Regions from separate parts of the Paenibacillus sp. 1-8 genome, predicted to be linked through region 1. Evidence: riboswitches for the same ligand, from Rfam matches in the RefSeq annotation. Region 1 holds a riboswitch; each other region holds the start of a gene.
What was found. Region 1 has a riboswitch for cyclic di-AMP ahead of AC0WRU_RS19760 (TrkH family potassium uptake protein). Riboswitches for the same ligand answer to the same signal wherever they lie in the genome.
Positions count from the first base shown of each region.

Region 2: it holds a riboswitch for cyclic di-AMP, as region 1 does, so the genes downstream of both, AC0WRU_RS06425 (hypothetical protein) here and AC0WRU_RS19760 (TrkH family potassium uptake protein) in region 1, are expected to answer to the same signal.
Region 3: it holds a riboswitch for cyclic di-AMP, as region 1 does, so the genes downstream of both, AC0WRU_RS00545 (C40 family peptidase) here and AC0WRU_RS19760 (TrkH family potassium uptake protein) in region 1, are expected to answer to the same signal.

Region 1 covers NZ_CM149995.1:4,294,154-4,296,420, reverse strand. Annotated here, with positions in the region: cyclic di-AMP (ydaO/yuaA leader) riboswitch at 263-412, shown strand; gene AC0WRU_RS19760 (TrkH family potassium uptake protein) at 726-2,066, shown strand; gene AC0WRU_RS19755 (potassium channel family protein) at 2,085-2,267, shown strand, end outside.
Region 2 covers NZ_CM149995.1:1,384,560-1,386,826, reverse strand. Annotated here, with positions in the region: gene kdpA (potassium-transporting ATPase subunit KdpA) at 1-261, opposite strand, end outside; gene kdpF (K(+)-transporting ATPase subunit F) at 417-491, opposite strand; gene AC0WRU_RS06425 (hypothetical protein) at 708-1,103, opposite strand; cyclic di-AMP (ydaO/yuaA leader) riboswitch at 1,219-1,392, opposite strand; gene AC0WRU_RS06420 (glutathione peroxidase) at 1,858-2,267, shown strand, end outside.
Region 3 covers NZ_CM149995.1:137,724-139,990, reverse strand. Annotated here, with positions in the region: gene AC0WRU_RS00550 (hypothetical protein) at 1-791, shown strand, start outside; cyclic di-AMP (ydaO/yuaA leader) riboswitch at 1,078-1,215, shown strand; gene AC0WRU_RS00545 (C40 family peptidase) at 1,221-1,721, shown strand; gene AC0WRU_RS00540 (GNAT family N-acetyltransferase) at 2,025-2,267, shown strand, end outside.

The DNA of each region.
Region 1 (2,267 bases):
AGTTTCCTCCTTAATCTGTAAATAAGAACATCCATTAAAGATATCATACTGCACAGGTTCCCGCCAACAGACCTAGGATATTCATGAAAATGGAGTGAAAGCACTTTAAAGTTTCAATAAAATAAGATAAGCTGCGATTAAAGGTGGCCTATTCTCAAATTACCGCTAATTTAACGTTATTTCGACGAAATCGGTTTTGTGCTCTGTATACAGAAAGATTATAATCTGTTGAGACAATGCATATGAAATATATAGGTAACGATATACATTTGAGCCGAATTTCCATAGGAAAACGGGGGAACCATGTTACTGGGGTGAATTTCGCAGCCGGTCCCGGACCGGAAGTGTGAATAGGGCATACTGTGAAGCCCGAATCCGTCAGCTAACCTCGTAGGCTGTGAGCAGGAACCAAGTCAGGCACTCGGATTTCCGGTGTCTTTTTTTGTGCGAATAAAAGTTGGATAATTAAAACGTTGCTGAGTTAAGTCCGCTTCGCGCTCCATTTGATCTTCCGATCGCTGTTGTCTCTGAATTTTATTGGATTAGATAAACCCTGATAAGGTTAAAATTCAGAGACAAAGGCGAGCGCTACCGCTTCCATTTTAACCATTAAAAGGGCTTATAAAATCAGAAAAAAATCCGGGGGTAACAGCAATCGGAAGAACAATCTGCACCCGGAGCGTCTCCATGCTCATAATTCACCAAGTAGGAGCAGTGATAAATAGATGAATCCCAATGCAAGATGGCTTCGGCTTTCTCCACCGCAGATATTCGTTGTGGGCTTTGCCATTATCATTCTTATAGGCAGCTTGTTGTTAATGCTGCCGATTTCCAATACAACAGGAAAGCCGCTTGCATTTATAGACGCTTTGTTTACAGCCGCCTCCGCAACCTGTGTAACAGGTCTTGTTGTTAAGGATACTGGCACCTTTTTTACCACTTTTGGTCAAGTTGTCATCGTTGCGCTGATCCAGATTGGTGGGCTCGGCTTTATGACGATGGCTACCTTGATTGCACTGGTGTTCAAGCGTCGTATTTCCTTGCGGGAGCGTCTCATTTTGCAGGAAGCGATGAATCAGACTTCTGTAGAGGGAATTGTCGGGTTAATCCGTAAGGTATTACTGTACTCACTGGTTATTGAAGGCGTATGCGCTACGATATTCTCGGTTCGCTGGTCCTTTGATATGCCCGTAGGCAGGGCGATTTATTTTGGAATCTGGCATGCCATCTCCATGTTTAACAATGCAGGCTTTGATCTATTTGGTCACTTTCGCAGCCTGACAGGTTATGTATATGATCCGATTGTTAATTTTACGGCTATGTTTCTGATTATTTCGGGTGGTATCGGCTTTGTGGTTATGTCCGACCTGGTGGAATACCGCAAGCGAAAGAGACTGTCCTTGCATACCAAGGTGGTACTCAGCATGACGGCTGCTCTGATTGTAGTCGGCACGCTTGTCATCTTTGTATTCGAGTTTACCAATCCGAAGACACTGGGCTCGCTGGATTGGGGTGGAAAGCTGCTGGGATCTTTATTCCAATCCGTAACGCCCCGCACCGCAGGTGCCAATACGCTGGACATTGCAGGCTTGCGACAGGCTACGCAGTTTTTTATCATAATACTCATGTTTATTGGGGCTTCCCCTGGCTCCACTGGAGGCGGGATTAAGACCACAACATTCGCCCTGCTCATTGGAGCGGTGATTTCGATGCTGCGGGGCAGGGAGGATATTGTACTGTTCAGGTACAGACTTGCGCAGGGACGAGTTTACAAGGCTTTGACCATTACACTGCTGGGACTGCTGTTTGTCATTGGGGTGACGATGATTTTGTCGGCAACCGAGGATCATCATTTTCTGATGATATTGTTCGAGACGGTGTCTGCATTTGGTACGGTGGGATTGTCCATGGGGCTAACATCTGATTTGACGGTTATAGGCAAGCTGGTCATTACCCTGACGATGTTTGCCGGCAGATTGGGTCCGCTCACACTGGCTTATGCACTGACTCCGAAAAAGGGTAAGGAATTATATCGTCATCCGGAAGGCAAAATGATTATAGGATAAGGGAGTTTTCGAGTAGATATGAAAACGCAGCAGTTTGTGGTTATTGGTTTGGGACGCTTTGGCTCAAACCTGGCTTTGCAATTGGTAGATATGGGATGCGAGGTGCTTGGCATTGACCAGAATGAGGATATTGTGGATAGCATGAGTGAGCTGTTGACGCATACCGTCGTAGCGGACGCTACAGACGAGGATTCGTTACGA
Region 2 (2,267 bases), 2.5 Mb from region 1:
CAGTCCCTGCAAGCGCAGCAGCACATAGCTGATCGCCACAAGCACGACATTCGTAGCAATGAAGCTCATAACGTACGTGGTCCAACGCATGCTCTCCAGCTTTTTCAATCCTATAACCTTATAAATCAGCTTCTCCGTCCCGCCAAACACCCGATCTGTCCGATTCGGTTCATTTGAGAATACATGATATATATAGGTGCCCACTGGTTTCACCAAGAGCAGCAATATCACAATCACAATTCCAATCTGCAGTAGCTCCATCATCTATTCCCTCCTCCAAAATGCTCCTGCGTTTGGGACAACAGACGGTTTCATAGCACCAAGCGAGTGCACACGTTTGCGAAAGCCCGCTGCCTCTGATGCCTCATCCACGATCTGCTATCCCTCGTCCGCTTTATCCTATACCTGAATCCTGATTAGAACTTTTCAGGATTCAGGAGTGCGTAGATTAAATACACAAACACAATAGCCGTAAGCGCAAGCACAACCATCATCCTCTTCGCCCTCCTTTGGAGGTCTGCGCATTACACCAGCGTACAAACAACAGTATCGCTCCATAACTCACAGCCATCACGAGCAGCATGTATATATCCATCATGTTCATACCCTCCCGTACCAGTCCTTAATTCATCATTCTTACACTCTCGTAAAATCGCTATAAAACTAAATTCAAAAATTTTAATGTAAATTAGCCATATCGTAAGCGACTATCCGTTCAGCAGAAAACCCACCTCTCCATTCAAAGTGTAGATCACATGGTCCGCTCCCAAACCTCGATAAATCCCTTGAGGATTACAGCCGTGTGTAATGACATAGACCGAATCCGATGTCAGCGGCCGGCATATTTGCAGAAAACGGCACGTCAGATTCAAGCTGTTCTCAAACAAATACACGCAGCCAATTTCTTTTTTGGGAAAATTCCACTTCCCTGCTTGCATCGTATTGATGCGCACAACATGCTCCACACCCATTTTTTTGAGCTGTCGTTCCTCCTGAGCGCTATTCGTCAGAACCGCAAACGCCAGTTTTTTGAACATAAGCAATTTCACAAAATTTCTGCCCGATTCATTCGGTGCAGTGACAATGATTAGCCGACCTTCCATCAGTAGCTCCTCTCCCGGTATAAAAAGACAACAAAAAGAAGCCGAAGGAAAAAGGCTTTCCTCCGGCTTCTTACGTAACCATGATAAAATAAACCATGGCTACACACGGCGGTTTGTTGCCTCTCCCTGTACGCTTACGAGGTTAGCTGTCGGATTCGGACGTGAGAGTCGCCCTATTTCTGGCACTTGGCCGGAAAATTCACCCCATGAGACACACGGCTCTGAAAGCCGTAGAGTTCCCGTTCGGTTCCCCCGCTTTTGCAACTGCAAAATTCAGCGCTATAGACAATTCGTTGCTGCTTCATTCACTTAATTTGAAATTACGTCTTGAATCATACACCCGCGCAAGGAACACTGTAAAGCTCACCTGCGGGGTTATAAATCGGTCTTTGGAGCATAAGAGATTAATAATAGCGCTTACAACATAAATATCCTTCTCCCAGCTCCTTCAATCTCGGTTTTTCATCTCTTTTCGAAAATGTCGGGCATGTCAATATTGGCGTATGGAGAGCATTTTTTGTCCCTTTTTTGTAAAAGAGAAAGAAAAACTGCTGTATGCACCTGATAAACGCCGATTGAGCCTGTTTTACGATGAGAAACAGCGCCAATTCACCCCATTTGCAGTGCAATTTTCCGTTTTGGACAAAATACGATTTTACAGTCGCAGACGGCGCATTACATCTATTATAGACTTGCAACCCTTCGTTAAATTGCTTACAATTTAATTGTGGAATATCAAATAAGGAGGGATACCATGACCGTTTATGAATATGATGCGCAAACCCTGCAAGGGAATGAGATTCCGTTGTCAACATATGAAGGAAAAGTTCTGCTTATCGTGAATACAGCCAGCAAATGCGGGCTAACCCCCCAATACAAGGCGCTACAAGAGCTATATGACCAATACCATGAGCAGGGTCTTGAAATCCTGGGGTTCCCCAGCAACCAGTTTGCCAAGCAAGAGCCGGGTTCCAGCGAGGACATTTCGGAGTTTTGCCAGATTAACTATGGAGTTACGTTCCCGATGTTTTCCAAAACAGATGTCAATGGCGATCAGGCGCACCCTTTATTTCGCTACCTCACCCGGACAGCTCCAGGCGTATTAGGCTCCAAAGCGATCAAATGGAATTTTACTAAATTTTTAATTACACGCGAAGGTAACGT
Region 3 (2,267 bases), 1.3 Mb from region 1:
GCATACAATTTTATATTGTCATCATTCTGTTTCTGTATCGACTGCTATGGGGCGTTTTTCTCTATCGACTGGTACAATCCGCCGTTACTCCCCTGCTGCTGCGCTACCCCGATCAGGGTCAAAATGAACTGGGACAGACGTTGTTTTGGATGGAGAGCCAGATTGCCCTGACGGACAACCGAGAGGTTCATATGTATCTGTGGATACTACTGGGGGCAACGGTGCTGCGTACACTGATTACCCCCTTCATCCGGGCGGGAATATACCAAAGTCTGCATACCCATGCGACCGAGCCGCAAAGTCTGTCTTTTTTCCGTGGAATGAAACGTCATGGCTTGTCATCGCTGATCTATTACGTCATCGAGCTTGGACTCCTGCTGCTCCCTGCTTTCTGGGTGGTGCCAAAGCTCTACCCTATCGTAGCAGGGACGCTGCAATCTCCCACCTATCTCCTGCATGTTCTGCCCTATGCCATCGGTTGGATTGCTTATGGCTGGTTCATCCGCCAGTGCATCCTGTACATGCAGCTAGGCACCGTAGGTGGTCACGCCATACTATCGTCGCTGCTTGCCTTCTTTCGCCAAATCCTCCCGGCTATCGGTATTTCGCTTCTGCTCGGTGCAGGTGTACTGCTCGTCCTTGGTCTATTCGGCACGATGGCGATGATTTGGACTGGCATGCTGGCACTCATTCTCCAGCAAACGTATCATTTTGTTACCAGTCTGGTCAGGCTATGGCACATCAGTTCACAGTACCGACTATGGCATACCGATATCTCCGGCAGAGGTTGAACCTTCACTCCGTTCCTCCCGAGCAATTTCTGGCTGTCCAAAGACAACTATCCATCTCCATTCATATCCAGGCAAACGGCACATAACTGAATACTCTTAACAAAATCCGTTCCCGCGATAAAGGGAGCGGATTTTTTTTGTAACTTTTTGCGATGAAACATTTGCCAAAGCCAGCCGACTTTGTTACAATAATCGCAGTGAACTGATAGTAACAACTTTGTAATCTTTATTGTAACCTTTACCTTCAAAACATCGTTATCGTGAATACTGCTCTCCAAGGTGCACATCTTAAGTTAAGCCTAATTCCTGGCACCTGGGAAGCGGGGGAACCAGTTTGGGTGAATTGATCTCGCAACAGAGTGGTCATAGGGGAACCTTCTACCGAATCCTTAAGCTAACCTCGCAGGCATTGGAAGGGGTATATTTTTTTTGAAGAAGAAGCTAACGATCGCAGCCATGAGTCTCGCCATTGCCTTTACATCTTTTACATTCGGTGGAGGAAGTGCATTTGCAGACTCTAAGATGGACCAGGTCATCCAAGATGCCAAAGGAACGAACTACAGAAACGGAGGCACTACACTCGACGGGTTCGATTGCTCCGGCTTCACAATGTATGTATATCAAAAACTGGGAATTAATCTGCCCCATCAATCCGGATCACAATTCAAAATGGGATCTTCCGTATCCCGCGATGAAATGAGACCTGGTGACCTGGTATTCTTCAACACCACAGGAAGAGGCATTTCCCATGTAGGTATCTTCGTAGGTGAAGGGAAATTTGCCCACTCCTCAACTTCACGTGGTGTAATTGTTAGCTCACTGAACGAAAACTATTACGCTAACCGCTATGTTGGTGCAAAAAGAATTATGAGCACAGACGCTTACCACGCCGTAGCTTCTGAAGTTCCTGATGACGACAACGTAGAATAACTAACGACAGCAAGCTAACCCTGAGCCGCAATTTGATTCTGGACGGAATCGAATTGCGGTTTTTTATGTCCACAACATCAGAAACGTTATCGTTACTGACGAACTGGCACCTCAAAAGGTTTCAGTTTCTGTGAACATCGTCGGTCTTACCGTCACGGCTGGGGGAGCATATGAACAGTAAAGCCTTCTTATTGAATGTATACCCGACTTGGGTATGAAATAAACACGCTTGCCAATCCCCAACAACTTGTCTACAATCTGTTGTTAATGGTTTAAGTACTTGTAAAAGGAGGATGGGAAGACATGCCGGCCTCAATATCTAACTACCGGATCGTACCGATGGACGAGCAGCAGGCGGCTGCGATATGTGAGTGGCGCTATGATCCACCCTACAACATATACGGCTGGCTACCTTGGGAACAAATGAAGGCGCTTGAAGTCGAATTTGGAAGCCCCACGCTTCGCCAAGAGCAATATGTTGCCGTACTGGATGACGAGAACACACTAACCGGATTTGCTCAATATTTCCCAATGATTAGCGTGACC